One region of the Agathobacter sp. genome, then DNA from elsewhere that is predicted to be linked to it. Evidence: riboswitches for the same ligand, from Rfam matches in the RefSeq annotation. Region 1 holds a riboswitch; the other holds the start of a gene.

Region 1 (8,877 bases):
TCTGCAGCCGTTTAAATAATTAAGTACTGCTGATTTAAGCCCGCTGAAGCTGAAATCATAGACTCCGCCTACAATCTTTGCTCTCGGAAACTCTATACTGTGCGGATCTCCCTCATGCGATACCTTTTCTATCTTAGGACCGCCCGGATAGCCAAGTCCTATTGCTCTCGCAACCTTGTCAAAGGCCTCTCCTGCCGCATCATCCCTCGTGCGTCCGAGAATCTCATATTTGCCGTAATCCACCACTCTCACCAGGTGTGTGTGTCCTCCTGAAACGACAAGTGCCAGAAAAGGCGGCTCTAAGTCTTTATTTTCTATATAATTGGCACTGATATGTCCCTCTATATGGTGCACTCCGACAAGTGGAAGGTTTCTTGCATATGCTATAGCCTTGGCTTCCGCCACACCTACAAGCAGTGCTCCTACCAGCCCCGGACCATATGTGACGCCTATTGCATCTATATCATCGAGTGTCATCTGTGCATCTGAAAGCGCCTGCTCTATGACCTGATTAATTTTCTCAATATGCTTTCTGGAGGCTATCTCCGGAACCACCCCTCCATATAAAGTATGAAGAGCTATCTGTGATGAAATAACGTTACTTCGCAGATCACGTCCATTTACTACGACTGCTGCCGCTGTCTCATCGCATGAGCTTTCGATTGCAAGTATTTTAATTTCTTTTTTTGTTTCTGTATTTTCTGTCATTTTATTACACCAATCTTAATTATATTACTCTATTCTGTTTCCGTATCAGAATCTGCTGCCAGCTTATAAAATGCAAGAATCCTCCAGCAGCCTTCATCATCCTGCCTGAGCACATATTCCTGATATGTCTTAGAATAAGAGCTGCCCTCCTTCATAAAGTAAGAGGCCTTGACATATGCAATTTTACTGCCATTATCAGTGACATATTTTACATCGTTGCTATCACACACCCCGGTCTGGGAAAGCGTAATGCCCTGCTCCTTGTAGCTTTGCGCATCTGCCGTGACAGACTGCTTGTAGGTATCCTTCGGATTGTTTGCTGCCAGCTCATCATCAAAAAGCTTAAGCGCCTGATCTGTGAGTGCATCAAGCTCTTCATCGCTATACTGCATGCCATAGTAGCACTTCACAATCCTGTTATAAAGCTTCACCACCTCACGAGGTGTCTGCGGATAATTCTTGTCGAGGTCTTTAGTTGTTATTCTTTGCACCTCTGTCAGCACCTTTTCCTTTTGATTAGCCCTTTTAGACTTATCGTTTACGATATAAAACGAACCACATATAGCGGCAATCAGTGCTATTGTTAAAATAACTATACCTGTTTTCTTCATATCGCTCCTCCTTAGTCCTCGTCAAACATGAGCTCCACGCTCTTTCCGTCTTTTCCAAGATATGCGTTTTCAAAAATATCCCTCACCTGTGACATATAGTCATCTGCCCGGACAAGTGACGGTGAAAAATGTGTAAGCCAAAGCTCCTTTACACCGGCTCTCCTTGCCATGTCTGCTGCCTCGTAAAATGTCATATGCTTATACTGCTTTGCCTTTACTATCTTTTCCTTTTCAGCATACATGCCCTCGCATATAAACAGGTCAGACCCTTCTGCCGCCTCCACTATATGCTCAAGTGGCCTTGTGTCCGTACAATATGTGACCTTTATGCCCTTTCTTGCCGGTCCAAGCACCATATCCGGAGTATACACTCTGCCCTCAAATTCAACGGTATTGCCCTTTTGAAGCGGATTCCACAGGCGCATAGGGATTTCCTTTTCCTTTGCTCTTTCCACGGAGAATCTGCCACCGCGCTTTATCTCAACCGAATAGCCATAGCATAGCACCGCATGCTTTACGCGGAATGCATGGATATGATATCCGTTCATGTCAAAATACTCATCCTGCTCATTGAGCTCTATGCATTTTATCTCAAAGGGCAGCTCCGGCGCAATCGTCCGAAGTGCAGTGACAACCCTTGTAAGCCCTTTAGGTCCAATAATGGTAAGCGGCTCGGTGCGCTCGGCATTTCCCATTGTAAGAAGAAGCCCCGGCAATCCGCTGATATGGTCCGCATGAAAATGGGTGATGCAGAGAATATCTATCGGCTTGAAATTGATTCCGGCCTCCTTCATTGCAATCTGCGTTCCCTCACCGCAGTCAATAAGTATATTGCTGCCGTTATATTTTAGTGAAAGTGCCGTAAGCCATCTGTTTGGCAAAGGCATCATGCCTGCTGTTCCAAGTAAACACACGTCTAACATAAATTTTCCTCCGCAGTATAGGACATGATGACTCCGTCCTCTACCGGATGCTCATATAGATTTTTTCTGATTCCAAGGTTCACAAACCCCATCTTCTGATACAGTGATATCGCAGCCTCATTAGTCACCCTGGCTTCAAGCACAATGCGCTCAACCCCTGACTCCTTTGCCTTTTCCTGCAGGCTTCTGATAAGATGTGCACCCACACCCTTTCCTCGTGCTGATTTTTTGACTGCTATATTGGTCAGCTCTCCCTCATCAAATGACACGTAGGTGCACTGATACCCCAGTATCTCGCCATCCTCCTGTGCCACAAGCATGATATTCTCAGGAAGCCTCATGGCATCCAAAAACCCCTGTCTGCTCCAGGGCTGTGTAAAGCTGTCTTTTTCTATCTGCGCCACCGAGTCTGCATCCTCCGGCTCCATGGGTCTTATTATCATATTCTAAAATCTCTCTCCTTTTCCTGTCTCTCTCGCTCCGCCTGTGATAATCTGAGATACTCAGGCTTATGGTCTGCTGCATTTTCTGCCCTGCCCTGCTCATAGAGCACCTGTCCAAGACATGCTACAGCCGATGCTCTTTGCTTATTGCACATGGCAGGTGCAAAATCATAGTCCACCTTTACGTGCTCATTGATATAATCCCTGAACACATCCACTCCGTCTCCAAGGAAAATCACCTTACGGCCAAGCTCATTGATTTTGTCAACTATCTCTTCTATCATCACTACGCACTGTGGCAAAATGGTGTTCATCCTGCCATCGGTAAAATCATACAGCCCTGTATAGGTCTGCTGTCTTCTTGCATCCATAAGCGGACAGATAACATCTGCACTGCCCCACAGATTGTATGCAAGCGCATCTACAGTAGGCACAGAAACTATCTGCTTATCCAGTGCAAGTGCAAGTCCCTTCGCCGTTGCCGAGCCTATACGAAGCCCCGTAAACGATCCCGGTCCCGCTGAGACTGCAATAAAATCTATAGTCTTAAGGTCAAGCTCTGTCATCTTAGCCACCTCATCAAGCATCGGAAGAAGTGTCTGCGAATGTGTCTTTTTATAATTTATCGTGTATTCTCCTATCAGATTATCGTCCGATACGACAGCCACACTGGCCACAAGCCCTGAGCTGTCAAGCGCAAGTATCTTCATTATAAAACCTCTTTTATTGTTATTTTTCTATAGTCAAAGCCTTTTTCAAGGTCTTTTTCAATCGTAATCTCTTTTCTCTTCTTTGGGAGTATCTCCTCGATGAGATTTGCCCACTCTATCATTGTAAGCCCATCTCCGTAGAAATAATCCTCATAGCCGATTTCATCCATCTCCTCGATGTCACCAATCCTGTATACATCGAAATGATAAAATGGCATCCTGCCATCCTCGTACACCTGCACTATAGTAAATGTAGGGCTGTTTATCGGCTCAGAGATGCCAAGCCCCTCTGCTATGCCCTGCGTGAGCACTGTTTTGCCCACTCCCAAGTCACCCACAAGTGTGCACACATCCCCCGGCTTTGCCTGCTGTCCAAGCGAAACCCCAAGTGCATGCGTATCGTCTGCCGAAAAGCTCTCTATTACTGTTATATTTTCTTCACTACTCATATTACCAGCTTATACCTTTATCTATTTATTTTTATTATATTTTATGTATTTAATATTTAAATTTATTTGATTTTCAGTCTGTATCTCTCCAGTGTGCTGCCTGCCAGCTCCTTTAACGGCTCATAGCTGTCGCCAAGCTGCTCCTTTGAGAGAATGTAGGCATTCTTCCTGTTGCTGAATATAAGTATCCTCTTATCATTGGCCACGAATCTGTACACCTGCTCCCACGGAAGCTGCGCCATCTCCTCGCCCTGGCTTACATTTATGTTCTTTTCGTCTATCTCAAAATGCAGTGGCTTTGAGAAAACTTCATTTGTCTTCATAATCATCCTTACCCTGCTCTTGAGCGAAAACGGCACATATAACAGCACCAGAATGCCAACTATAATATAAAGCACAACATACCCTGTGTTGCCCTTTTGTGCGCTTAATACTGCTGCCGCAGCCAAGAGCACAGCAAACAGCAGCGATATAACGCCCTGACTGCCCTTGTACGCCTGCTCTATATTAAATGAATATAAATCCTTTTCTGTTACTTTTACATCAAATTCAAGCTTCATGTCCTGCTCCCAACTAAATATTTGGGTTTATTATAACATTCCTTTTAAAAAAAGAAAAGAGCGCAATTGACTGCGCCCTTTTTGTTTGTGACTATATATCTTGTGTCAGGTATTTTCTCTATCCTCTGCCCTTTAAAACCGGTGACAGTCTCTTGTATACAAGCACTGTGATAAGTGTTGATATAAGTCCCTTTACGATGGTAAACGGAACATTGAATATCAGAAGTGCCTGCCACAGCTTGCCTACTGATGGGAGAAGCTCACTGTATGCACCAATGATTGCTTCCATTGGCATGAACTTTGTGTATGCCGGATACACGATAAAAAGGTTTGATGGGAAGCTGATGATTCCCATTACCACTGAACCGACTAAAGCGCCGATTATCGCACCCTTTTTTGACTTATTCTTCTTGTAGATAAGTCCTGTTGTTGCTGTAAATACTGCTCCGAGAATAAAGTTTGAAAGCTCTCCTACCGTAAAGCTCTGTGTTACTGTACAGTGAAGCAGGTTCTTGATAAACTCTACAATCACTCCTGCTAACGGTCCATATGCAAATGCGCCGATAAGTGCAGGCAGATCTGAGAAATCAAACTTGATAAAGCCCGGCATGATCGGGATTGGGAACTCAAGGTACTGAAGTACAAATGCGAGTCCGCTTAACATTCCTGTGCCGACTAAAAGTCTGATGTTTACTTTTGATTTTGTGTTGTTTGTTGTTACGTCCATTTTTACACTCCTTTGATGCTTAAGGAATCCTGAGGATATTGTGAGTGCCGCTATCAAAAATTTGAATAGCTCATTTAAAAAATCCCGGAAGAAAATCTTCCGGGACTTAATATCACAGTGTAATGACACCTAATAATCTTCTCTCATCCAGACTATACTGTCGGCTTCGGAATCACACCGAATCATGCCTTGCGGCTCGTGGGCTGTACCACCGGTAGGGAATCGCACCCCTCCCTGAAGAATTCCTATTTATTTTACAAACGTAACTGTTCAGTACCTTCACAGTTGCGAGTCGCAAGCGCATTAGAATCAGCTGCGCTGATGGGCGCTTGCTCCTACATAATATACGTTTTCTTACGAAATATGCGGTACCGCATATTTCTGTACTGAATAGTTACTTACAAACACATGATATGCACTTTGTGGTGTTTTGTCAAGGTATTTTTAATTATCAAGAATAATATTGTCAAAGAAATTATTTTTCTTGCCCTTTATATAGTAAGGCTTTTTGTTTCTGCTATTCTTGCCGCCGTTATTTCTATTGCTTCTGTCAGTCTTGTTATTATGATTAGTTTCACCTGACTTATCGGCACTGCCATCTTTTTTGCCGGTGCCCTGTCCGATTTTCATGGTAAGCTGGATGCGCTGCTTTTTGAGGTCAACGCTCATAACCTGCACATCTACTATGTCTCCTACACTGACAGCCTCAAGCGGGTGCTTGATATAGCGGTCGCATATCTCTGAGATATGCACAAGTCCGTCCTGATGTACTCCTATATCCACAAAGCATCCGAAATCTATTACATTTCTGACTGTGCCCTTTAATACCATACCCGGTGTGAGGTCCTTCATCTCAAGAACATCGCTTCTTAGGATTGGCTTTGGCATATCCTCACGCGGGTCTCTTGCAGGCTTTTCAAGCTCCTTTACGATATCACGCAATGTGATTTCGCCGACTCCTGCCTCGTCTGCGAGTGCCTTGTAATCAGACACCTTCTTTGAGATTCCAACTACATTTCTGTTCTTTACATCCTCCATAGTGTAGCCCAGCTTTTCAAGCACTGCCTTTGTGGCATCGTATGACTCCGGATGCACACCTGTGGCATCAAGCGGGTTCTTTCCGTCTGTGATACGCATGAAGCCTGCACACTGCTCAAATGCCTTAGGTCCAAGCTTTGCTACCTTAAGAAGCTGTGAGCGAGATGTGAATTTACCGTTTTCCTCTCTGTAATCCACGATGTTTTTGGCAATGGTCTTTGAGATGCCTGATATGTACTCAAGCAGTGAAACCGATGCTGTATTTAAGTCTACACCAACCTTGTTTACGCAGTCCTCTACAACTCCTCCGAGCGCCTCTGAGAGCTTTTTCTGGTTCATATCATGCTGATACTGTCCGACTCCGATTGACTTTGGATCAATCTTTACAAGCTCCGCGAGCGGATCCTGCAGTCTACGAGCCATCGAAGTTGCACTTCTTTGTCCCACATCAAAATTCGGGAACTCCTCTGTGGCAAGCTTGCTGGCTGAATATACTGACGCACCTGCTTCATTTACTATGATGTACTGCACCTTCACAGGAATTTCCTTTAACAGCTCGACAATCACCTGCTCAGACTCACGCGATGCTGTTCCGTTTCCAAGTGAGATAAGTGTGACATGATGTTTGTCTATGAGCTTTTTGATTACGGCCTTTGCCTCCTCTACCTTGTTCTGTGGCGCTGTCGGGTAGATTACTGTGGTATCAAGCACCTTTCCTGTAGGGTCTACGACAGAAATCTTGCAGCCTGTACGGAAGGCCGGATCCCATCCAAGCACAACCTGTCCTGCAATTGGAGGCTGCATGAGAAGCTGCTCCAAGTTCTTTCCGAATACCTTTATGGCTCCGTCCTCTGCTTCCTCTGTCAGATTGTTTCTGATTTCACGCTCTATTGCTGGGGCTATAAGCCTGTCGTAGGCATCCTCCACCACCTCTGTGAGTACAGCTGCTGTCGGAGCTCCATCATTTGTGATAACCTGCTTTTTAAGATATTTGATGATATCCTCTGTCGGTGCCTCTATCTTTACTGTGAGGATTTTTTCCTTTTCACCACGGTTGATTGCAAGTGTTCTGTGACCTGCCACCTTGGAAAGAGCTTCATCAAATTCATAGTACATCTCATAGACAGACTCTGCCTCAGGATCCTTTGCTGTCGATATGAGACGGCCATTTTGCATGGTAAGCTCCCTGATTTTTGTTCTGTAGCCGGCATTGTCGGATACGCTCTCTGCAATGATGTCCTTTGCTCCTGCAAGCGCAGCTGCTTCATCTGCCACGTCTTTTTCTGCATCCACGTATTTAGCGGCTTCTGCCATGATATCAACAGACGCTTCCTGCGCTAAAATGGTCTGTGCCAGTGGCTCTAAGCCCTTTTCCTTTGCGATTGTGGCACGGGTTCTTCTCTTCGGACGGTAAGGTCTGTACAAATCGTCAACCGCCACCTGTGTCTGTGCCTCAAGAATTGCCTTCTTAAGCTCATCCGTAAGCTTGCCCTGCTCTTCAATGCTTGCAAGCACTGTCTGCTTCTTGTCCTCAAGATTGCGTAAATATGTCAGTCTGTCGAAAAGATTTCTGAGCACCTCGTCATTTAATGAGCCGGTGGCCTCCTTTCGGTATCTGGCGATAAAAGGAATGGTATTTCCCTCATCTATCAGCTTGACAGCGGCCTCGGCCTGTCCTTTTTTAATCTGCAGTTCTTCTGCAATTGCAGCAATAATATCCATTTTTTTACCTCTTTAAAAAACTTATTCTTTTCGTATTATAAATGAAGTGATACAATAAAATCAACTTTATAGAAAGGAATTTTATCATGGATCCACAAAAATTTGATTATAATCAGGATTATAACTATAATTTCGGCAACAACAATTTCTACAATAAACGCTCACGCAATATGGAGGTTGCAGCACTTGTGCTTTCAATAATTGCCATCGCGTCGTGCAGCTGCATTTATGTATCTATCATATGCGGCTCACTTGCCATGATCTTTGCGTTGCTGTCAAAGGGTGGCGCCACCTCAATGAGCAGCATGGCTATGACCTCATTCTGGATTGCGTTTGCTGCTGTTGTTATCACTCTCATTATATATATCGGTTCGTTTGCCGCCATGCTTCACGAATACGGAAGCATAGAGGGTATTTTAAAGGAATACCAGAATCTGACCGGTATTGACTACAATGAGCTACTTCAGCAGATGAATACCGCAAAATAGTATAAGCATATTTTTGACAATACAGTTTACCACAATAATGGCAAGTGCAAGCCACATATATAATGGCCTGAAGTGCATTCCGATATGCAGCCTGCCGCGGCTTATCCGCTGCAGTGTCTGTGACAGCATAAACCAGCCGCCCAAAACGGCTGTATACGGCACAAACGGATGAAGTACAAACGACCTTATCAGATGTCCGTGCAATAGCGCAAATGTGGCTCTCGTGCCACCGCAGCCCGGACAATAATAGCCTGTATATGCGTGTAGCGGACATGGAGGCACCTTTGTGAGTACCTGCGTACCACATACTCCAATCACTGCTGCAAGAGCCGCAAATATAGCTATGCATATCCAGCCTGTTATATAAAAATATCTGTCGATTGTTTCATCTGTCTGCATGATGAGTGGTCCTTCCTGTGATTTTGTGTAACCATATGAATATAAGTATATGTTATATATCTGCCAATTGTCAAAGCTTTAATTTAGCATTAACTTAAG
Region 2 (8,877 bases), on a different contig from region 1:
ACAGGTATCACCATTAAAAACACCTTCATCACCATCGCGAAACCTTCCTGCGTCATCTTTTAATAGGTATTCCATAATTCCTTGAACTTTTTTCAGATCATCTAAACTATATGGATTGACCTTTCCAATCATTTCATACGCTTTGTACGCATTTTTAACCTCTTGAATCTCCTGCTCTGGTCCAAGAACCATACGACCATTTATGACATCTTTTGTTTGTCCTATAGTCAACGAATTGGCTTCAATTTTCAATGATGAATGCACCGATTTAATTCGATTATTTCTCCTTAAATGTGGCTTATTATCCAAATTGTGGTATATCTCTATTCTCCCTAGCTTAGTCGAAATAGATGAAACCAGATTAAGCATTTTTTCAGTTATAGTATATGGTGGTTTATATTCTTCCATCAAATCGCCTCATCTTACTTATTATCTTGCTTATTATCTTACCATAATTATATATCTTTATACAATATCCATCTACAAATATCCACAATTTTAATACCTTCATACTGATAATTTTCATTTTTCGGTAACAGATTTTCTATTCGTATTCTACCATACCATAGTTGTTATGCCATTATTCTATTACCATTTTTTTAAAATAATTCTTTTTTTGGTAATAGATTCATTTTTCGATGATACACTTCACACAAGCGTTTCATTTTATTGAAGTATATTTACCATTGTCGTTATATTCCACTTATATTTTCCCAAAGAATCCTAAAAAGGTGGACTGCCACACATAGCAATCCACCCTCTGCCTTATTACAATTAATTTGTAACTATCCGATTTGTCTGACGAGATTTATCATTTCGATTGCACCGAGTGCACAGTCATATCCTTTGTTTCCGGCTTTTGTTCCGGCTCTTTCTATTGCCTGCTCGATGTTTTCGGTGGTCACTACTCCAAACATTACTGGGATTTCTGACTCGAGTGATACTGATGCGATTCCCTTTGATACCTCGTTGCACACATAGTCATAGTGGCTTGTTGCACCTCTGATTACTGCTCCGAGGCAGATGATTGCATCGTATTTTCCACTTTTTGCCATTTTCTTTGCGATGAGTGGTATCTCGAATGCTCCCGGCACCCATGCTACGTCTATGTTTTCCTCCGGCACGTCGTGTCTTACGAGTCCGTCCTTTGCTCCTCCTAAGAGCTTTGATGTGATAAATTCATTGAATCTTGCTACTACGATTCCTACCTTGATTCCATCCTGTGTCATTTTTCCTTCGATTACGTTCATTTTTCGTTCTCCTTATGTTTTTTATTTTTACTAGTATGAGAGTATATGTCCCATGCGGTTCTGCTTTGTTTTCAGATAAAACAAGTCATGTGCTGTGGCGCTCATCTGGATTGGCACTCGCTCGCTGATTTCCATGCCAAACTCTGAGAGCTGGTATACCTTGTCTGGGTTATTTGTGAGAAGGCGCAGGCTGTGTACGCCGAGCTCTCTTAATATCTGGGCTCCAATATAGTACTCGCGCTCATCTCCGGCAAAACCAAGTGCCAGGTTTGCTTCGAGTGTGTCCATGCCCTGCTCCTGAAGCTCATAGGCCTTCAGCTTATTTATCAGGCCGATGCCTCTGCCCTCCTGACGCATGTAGAGCAGTATTCCTCTGCCCTCCTCGTCTATCTGTCTCATTGCCGCCTCAAGCTGCTGGCCACAGTCGCAGCGCTGTGAGCCGAATACATCTCCTGTGAGACACTCTGAATGTACTCGACAGAGCACATCCTTTCCATCTGCGATTTCGCCCTTTACAAGTGCTACGTGATGCTCTCCGTTTAATCTGTTGACGAAGCCATATGCCTTGAATTCGCCGTATTTGGTCGGCAGCTTTACCTCTGTGACACGGTCAACGAGCTTTTCATGTATCTTTCTGTATTCCTGAAGTGCCGCTATTGTGATGAACTTGATGTCCCACTTTTTTGCAAGCTCCATAAGCTCTGTTGTGCGCATCATGGTTCCGTCCTCACGCATTATCTCACAGCACAGTCCACATTCCTTTAGTCCTGCGAGCCTGCACAGATCAACTGTTGCCTCTGTGTGTCCGTTTCTCTCCAGTACGCCGTTTTTCTTTGCAAGAAGTGGAAACATGTGGCCCGGACGTCTGAAGTCCTCTGGCTTTGCGTCATCAGAGACACATTTCATTGCGGTGATTGATCGCTCTGCTGCGGAAATACCTGTGGTTGTTGAGACATGGTCTATTGATACTGTAAATGCTGTCTCATGATTGTCTGTATTTTCCTGCACCATCTGCGGAAAACGCAGCTTCTTTACATATTCCTGCGACATCGGCATGCATATCAGACCCTTGCCGTGCATCGCCATAAAGTTGATGTTTTCTGTTGTGGCAAATTCTGCCGCACAGATGAAATCGCCCTCATTCTCTCTGTCCTCATCATCTGTGACAAGTATTATTTTTCCTGCACGAAGCTCATCAAGTGCTTCTTCTACTGTGTTGAATTTCATATTTTATGTCCTTTCTCTTATAATTTTGAAGCTGTTCAATTACATAATTTTTTAACCCTTCAGCCCACGCACATTCGCAAACCCACACGATACCCGTGCATTTTATGTTAAAATCCGTATTTTGCCAGAAAATCTCTTGTTATTCCATTCTGCTGTTTTTCGCCGGATTTATGTGGTGCATTTTCCTTAATTGTCTGTGCTCCTGTCATTTCTTCTGTAATTCCTTCCGGCTGCCCTTTAAATAACAGCTTCTCAACATATTTTCCTATGATATCTGTTTCCAGATTTACGACAGCTCCCACTTTTCTGTCCTTTAGCACAGTCTGGCTTACCGTGTGCGGTATCGCTGATATCGAGAAATTATCCTCTGCCACTTTTGCGACTGTGAGGCTTATTCCATCGATTGTGACGGAGCCCTTCTCGACTATATAGCGCATGAGCGGTGGCGTGGCCTGTATTGTATACCAGATGGCATTGTCATCCTTTTTGACCTCCACAATCCTGCCTGTTCCGTCAACATGTCCCGACACTATGTGCCCGCCAAATCTGCCATCTGCCGCCATCGCACGCTCCAGATTGACGTGTGCTCCTCTCATCGCATTTGCAAGCGATGAACGGTTTAGCGTTTCGTGCATGACATCCGCTGTAAACGCATGTGGCATGAGCCTTGTGACTGTGAGGCAGATACCGTTTACCGCTATGCTGTCTCCGACCTTTGTTCCATCGAGCACTTTTTCAGCTCTGATTGTAAGTACTGCTGAGTTTGCTCCACGCGAAATTGTATCTATTGTTCCAACTTCTTCAACTATTCCTGTGAACATTGTGTATCGCCTTTCTTTTTCAATATTTTCCTCACACTCATTTGCATAATTTACATGGTAAATTGTTTACAATTTTTCCAGTCTCACCAAGGCGAAACAGTAACAATTACACAACATCACACTCGATAAGAAAATCATCACCAAGCTTTGTCACCTTACTGTTTCCAAGCATCACTGCATGTGCCGGTGAGTCGGTTCCCATTCCCTCTATCGGTGTTTTTGCATCCGCTCCGCCGAAAAGCTTTGGTGCAATGTAAGCGTATACTTTATTCACAATCCCGCTCTCCAGGGCTGACCAGTTGAGTATGCCGCCTCCTTCAAGCAGAATGCTGTCTATGCTTCTTTCGCCGAGCTTTTGCATGAGGTCATTTAAATCAATATGACCGTTTTTTTCAGCTACATACAGAATTTCTATTCCGTTTTCTTCGAGCCGTGTTATTTTTCTGCTTTTTTGATAATTATTGTTTTCTTCTATACTATCTTTTTCAGTATCAGGCAAGGCTTCTGACTGTGCGGTTTCACGATATCTCTCACTGACTGCAACAATCGTCGGCACTTCCCTTGCGGTCTTTACTATCTGCGATTCCAGTGGAAGCTTAAGGTGCGTATCGCATATTATGCGGATTGGATTTACTCCGCCCTCGATTCTGCATGTAAGCAGCGGATCGTCTGCAAGCACTGTTCCTATTCCTGCCATTATGGCTTTATACCTGTGGCGCAGGTTTTGCACATGTTCTCTCGCTTTTTCTCCTGTTATCCACTTTGAAAGTCCTGAATATGTGGCTATCTTTCCATCCATCGTCATGGCATATTTCATAGCGACATATGGACGTCTGGTCTGTATATAGTAAAAGAATACCTCGTTCAGACTGTCGCACTCCTCTTTAAGCACCTGCGTGACAACCTCTATCCCATGCTCTTTAAGGATTTTGATACCGCCTCCGGCGACAAGCGGATTTGGGTCATCCGAGCCCACATATACTCTTTTTATACCGGCTTCTATCACTGCCTCCACACATGGCGGCTGCTTGCCATGATGACAGCAGGGCTCGAGAGTCACATACATATCTGCTCCCTGTGGCGATTCCTTGCAATGCTTTAACGCATTTCTTTCCGCGTGCAGCTCTCCGTATCTCTCATGCCATCCCTCTCCGATTATCCTGCCGTCCTTTACAATCACAGCTCCGACCATCGGGTTTGGCGAGGTATATCCCATGCCGCGCTTTGCAAGCTCAATCGCCCTTCTCATATATTGTTCATCAGTCATTTTAGTTCCTTTCCGCAAAAAAAAGCCCTGAACTATTATCGTTCAGGGCCTAATGATTTCAAATATCATAATCTCAGATAAACATGCACTAGCTACATTTCATCATAAATGAATTTTGAGATAAAAAAATCCGGAATGTATCAAACACTCCAGAGTCACTATCATATCAACATCTTCTTTCATCCAGACTTTACTGTCGGCCTCGGAATCTCACCGAATCATGCCTTACGGCTCGTGGGCTATACCACCGGTAGGGAATTGCACCCTGCCCTGAAGAATAATTATTTAATTAGCTTACGCTAACTATAGTAAACCTTTGCGGTTTGGATGTCAAGATTATTTTTATATTCATATGCTTTTTAAAACTCCCTTTTTACAAAAGTATGTCTGATGCATAAGTCCTTATAATTATTCGATTTTGATACTTTTATACATTTATATACATTTTTCCATAATGGGGAGTCCGTTTTCACTAAATTGTCGTGCAATTTATTAGAATGGAATTTTTGAAAGAGCCAGCACCTTGAATGGGCTGGCTCTTTCAATGTCACCTGTAATTGACAAACTGGAATTTTCTCAATTCTTCATCTCTGTTTTTTTTCTTTTCCAATTAATTAATAGACCAATCGTTGAAATAACAAAAATTAATGCTGATGTTAGAGAAAAAATACCATCAGTAACCACAAATATGATAAACGTGGCTAATGGAATATAATTAAGAATACTTTTCAAAATTTTCATGTCCAATCCTCCTTTTTAAAATCTCATTAATCTTATAAAATATTTTGTTCTAAAAATTCCGAGTTTCTGTTCCTTACAAACTTCGATTTACTGTTTTACGGTAAATAGTCTTTACATTTCTATATTCAATTTATATCGTACTGAACCGCTTATCATCCCTGCAACTTGAATTTGATAAGCTCCTCTAAGAGATTATGTTTCAATTTTCTTCTATGTATTTCACTACTCTATCTATATTTCCGCTTTCATATTCATCATGTGTTAATTTGAAACACTCATCCTTACTAACACTGCTGTAGTCTATATACCTAGCAACATCTTCTGGAATTAAAAACAAGTTTACTCCTTCTCGTTTCAGCGATTGTAAATCTCCGTGATTGACATCAACAATTACTTCCGCTTCCCAATTTTTTGCTTTAATTACAGACTGTAAATTTTCTTTTAATACAGCACTTCTCTTTTTTTTTAAAATATTAAAATGTCCATCATGTCCAACCTGTGAATTTCTCCCATTAGTTACATAGGGTACAATGGCTATTTTTTTTATCATTAACTTGTCCTCCTTTTCCACTTCTTATAACTTCCGATTGTTTTAATTCTTCTCAGTTCCACCTTCTTGCCCTTCGGACAAGAAGTATCCCTCGTTCAAAGAGCTCGGTCAATTCCGATTTGTATAACACTAGTCTAACACATGTTGATAAAAAATACTATATACAAACTAACGTCTGTGATTTTTGATAAAATTTATGCTATAATCAAAAATCGATCAAAAAAATTTAAAATTTTTTGTAACAAAACAATCCTTTCTACGTCTAATCTATGAACAAAGGAGGTGACAGTTCTGGATTATGAGAAATTGTACAATTCCTATTACTTGCAAGTATACTCATATGTAATGACAATTGTAAAAAATCAACATCAGGCTGAGGAAATTACCCAGAATACTTTTTATAAGGCCATGACCGCAAAGAAGGCATATGCCGGCAAATCAAGCGAACAGACCTGGCTTTGCAGCATAGCAAGAAATCTGGCGATGGACGAATGCCGCAAAAACACAAAATTTACAGAGCTTGACGAAGAGCAGCTCGAACAACCCGATAATATGGTAAAAAGCCTAGAAAATAAAGATACCGCTCTTCAGATTCATCTTATACTGCACGAGCTTGATGAGCCCTACAAGGAGGTCTTTCAGCTTCGAATATTTGGTGAATTGCCATTCTCCCAAATAGGCATAATATTTGGAAAAACAGAGAACTGGGCACGGGTAACTTACCATAGAGCCAGACTGAAAATCAAAGAAAGGATGGATAGAAATGAATAATCCAATTACACAATCAACCGATGAGACCTGCAATATAGTTCAGGATTTACTCCCACTATACTATGACGATGTATGCAGTCCCTCAAGCAAAAGGCTTGTTGAAAAACACCTTAAGACTTGTGAAAAATGTCAAAATACATACAATGAGCTAAAAAACGATTCTATTGATTCAATGATAAAAAAAGAGGCCGACAGTGTATTAAAGCAGCATGAGAAAAAGGAAAAAACTGCTGCCTACAAGGCCGGAGTCATAATAGCCGGATTACTGCTTATCCCAATACTCATTACATTCATAGTGTGCCTGTCAAATGGCGGTGGTTTAAATACCTTTGCGGTGGTAACAGCATCTATGCTTCTTGTAGCTGCAATGACAGTTGTTCCACTTATGGCACAGCAGAAAAAACTGACCAAATGCATAATCTGCGGTGTTTTTGCTCTGCTCTTGATATTCTTTTTTGTTGACAAAATGTATAGTTCAAATGAATTTATGCTTTGGTCTGTTCCAACTATATTTGGATTATCAATTGTCCTTTTTCCGTTTGTCATCAGAGGAATTGAGCTTCCACCTGTTTTATCAGACAAAAAAGCTCTTATCACTATGCTGTGGGATACCTTATGGCTTTTCCTCACAATCATTGAGGTGTGTGGTCATACAAACGATGTTGCCGGAATGAAGGCCGGCTGTATTATAGCATTTGTCTTTGTACTTGCAGCCTGGCTCATATTCTTTGATGCACGATATTTAAACGCAAACGGATTTATAAAATCCGCAATTATAGTTTTAATAGCTTCGGTTTGGACAGCTTTTGCCAATGACGTATGCGAGTTTTTAATCTTTGGCACCAGACAAATCACTATAAAGTCCGTGAATTTTTCTGACTGGTCTTCCAATATCTGCGTGAATGCCAATGTTTACGCTATTGTGCTTGTGTCCGGGGTTATTATCGCTTCTATACTTTTTGTAGCAGGCGGTATCAGAGCATTTGCTAATAAAAAATAAATTAGTTTTCTCTTTAAAATATTATTACAAAACCCCTCCCACAGACTTCAATCTGTGGGAGGGGTTTTATTTTTCATTATTCGATAAATGAATGCTTACTGATTAGCAAACACCCTGTGCAAGCATTGCGGCTTCTTAGGTATCCGCAGATTTACCTGAGTTTTGAGGTAGTTTGTATATCACGTGTATAGAATTATTGTTAGACAATTTTAATTAGCATCTATTTGTGAAAGAGCTGCAAATTATGAATGATATTATTATTGAAAATGGGAATAACTCTGTTTTAGGCTCTGATGGAACGCATTATCCCAATCTAAAATATGATATCATCAGGCCTCATTACGGAAAATATGGTCTGCTCCTGAAACTATTTCTCCACAAGTATCATAATGGATATCACGCTACATCCCATGCTTTGAGGGAAGATGATTGAGCACCTAAATCAATTTAAAACTACAACCAATATCCGCATAGTCTTTTTTATACCAACTACAAAAGATGCAGCATTCTGATGAATCTCTCAAGGCTCGTGATCAGATGTCTTGTATCCTTCAGATGAATTATATTTATAATACAGAGGAAGATATCATTCTAAATGAAATAATATACATATTTTCTCTTACAAACAATGTAATCCCCCGCACATGCTAATAAACACTGGCTGCTTATTAGTATCTAGCTTTCTATCGACACAAAACACACATTTTGTGCATGTCTTTTTCCATTTTCTTCTACACCTACAAAAGTAACATCCTTTCCCAATATATCGTCCGATAATTGAACATACTCTTTAAAAGCGTTTAAGAAAGTCAAATACGTAAGTCCTGGACTACTTGCACTTTCTATAATAACAAATTTCTTTTCCACATTATATCTAATTATTTTTCCATTTTTACGATTTTGTTCCTTAGCAAGTTTTTCGCATACTCGTTTATACCTATCTGTTATAACTCCCTTGCTGATTCTCCTAATATTACGTTCTTCCTTTGCTAGATATTGTCTAGCTTTATCATATTTACCAATAGCACAATATATGTTTGCCATTAATAAAACTCCTCTATCATGATATTCTATTTCACGATATCTACTAAAAGGAAGTTGAACCAATTCCTTTAGAATACCCAATGCTCTTTCATAATCTTTCTGTTTATCATACACCGTACCATATGTATACAATATGTCCATATGCAACTCTTTGGCTTTATTATCATGTCTATCTATTTTTAATACTTTTTGAATTGCAACTAATG

What was found. Region 1 has a riboswitch for FMN ahead of ACW6PM_RS07310 (ECF transporter S component). Riboswitches for the same ligand answer to the same signal wherever they lie in the genome.
Region 2: linked by a shared signal. The riboswitch ahead of ribD (bifunctional diaminohydroxyphosphoribosylaminopyrimidine deaminase/5-amino-6-(5-phosphoribosylamino)uracil reductase RibD) and the one ahead of ACW6PM_RS07310 (ECF transporter S component) in region 1 are both predicted to bind FMN.

What each region holds. Positions count from the first base shown of each region.
Region 1 covers NZ_CDRTEH010000006.1:1,629-10,505, forward strand. Annotated here, with positions in the region: gene tsaD (tRNA (adenosine(37)-N6)-threonylcarbamoyltransferase complex transferase subunit TsaD) at 1-708, opposite strand, end outside; gene ACW6PM_RS07280 (DUF6715 family protein) at 738-1,319, opposite strand; gene ACW6PM_RS07285 (ribonuclease Z) at 1,331-2,242, opposite strand; gene rimI (ribosomal protein S18-alanine N-acetyltransferase) at 2,236-2,685, opposite strand; gene tsaB (tRNA (adenosine(37)-N6)-threonylcarbamoyltransferase complex dimerization subunit type 1 TsaB) at 2,682-3,395, opposite strand; gene tsaE (tRNA (adenosine(37)-N6)-threonylcarbamoyltransferase complex ATPase subunit type 1 TsaE) at 3,395-3,844, opposite strand; gene ACW6PM_RS07305 (YcxB family protein) at 3,907-4,404, opposite strand; gene ACW6PM_RS07310 (ECF transporter S component) at 4,523-5,131, opposite strand; FMN riboswitch at 5,263-5,377, opposite strand; gene ACW6PM_RS07315 (Tex family protein) at 5,576-7,891, opposite strand; gene ACW6PM_RS07320 (hypothetical protein) at 7,978-8,379, shown strand; gene ACW6PM_RS07325 (DUF2752 domain-containing protein) at 8,350-8,778, opposite strand.
Region 2 covers NZ_CDRTEH010000001.1:206,528-215,404, reverse strand. Annotated here, with positions in the region: gene ACW6PM_RS01005 (Fic family protein) at 1-408, opposite strand, end outside; gene ribH (6,7-dimethyl-8-ribityllumazine synthase) at 786-1,250, opposite strand; gene ACW6PM_RS00995 (bifunctional 3,4-dihydroxy-2-butanone-4-phosphate synthase/GTP cyclohydrolase II) at 1,281-2,477, opposite strand; gene ribE (riboflavin synthase) at 2,585-3,298, opposite strand; gene ribD (bifunctional diaminohydroxyphosphoribosylaminopyrimidine deaminase/5-amino-6-(5-phosphoribosylamino)uracil reductase RibD) at 3,405-4,565, opposite strand; FMN riboswitch at 4,733-4,847, opposite strand; gene ACW6PM_RS00980 (hypothetical protein) at 5,142-5,306, opposite strand; gene ACW6PM_RS00975 (hypothetical protein) at 5,506-5,856, opposite strand; gene ACW6PM_RS00970 (RNA polymerase sigma factor) at 6,202-6,627, shown strand; gene ACW6PM_RS00965 (zf-HC2 domain-containing protein) at 6,620-7,627, shown strand; gene ACW6PM_RS00960 (hypothetical protein) at 7,872-8,060, shown strand; gene ACW6PM_RS00955 (NB-ARC domain-containing protein) at 8,303-8,877, opposite strand, start outside.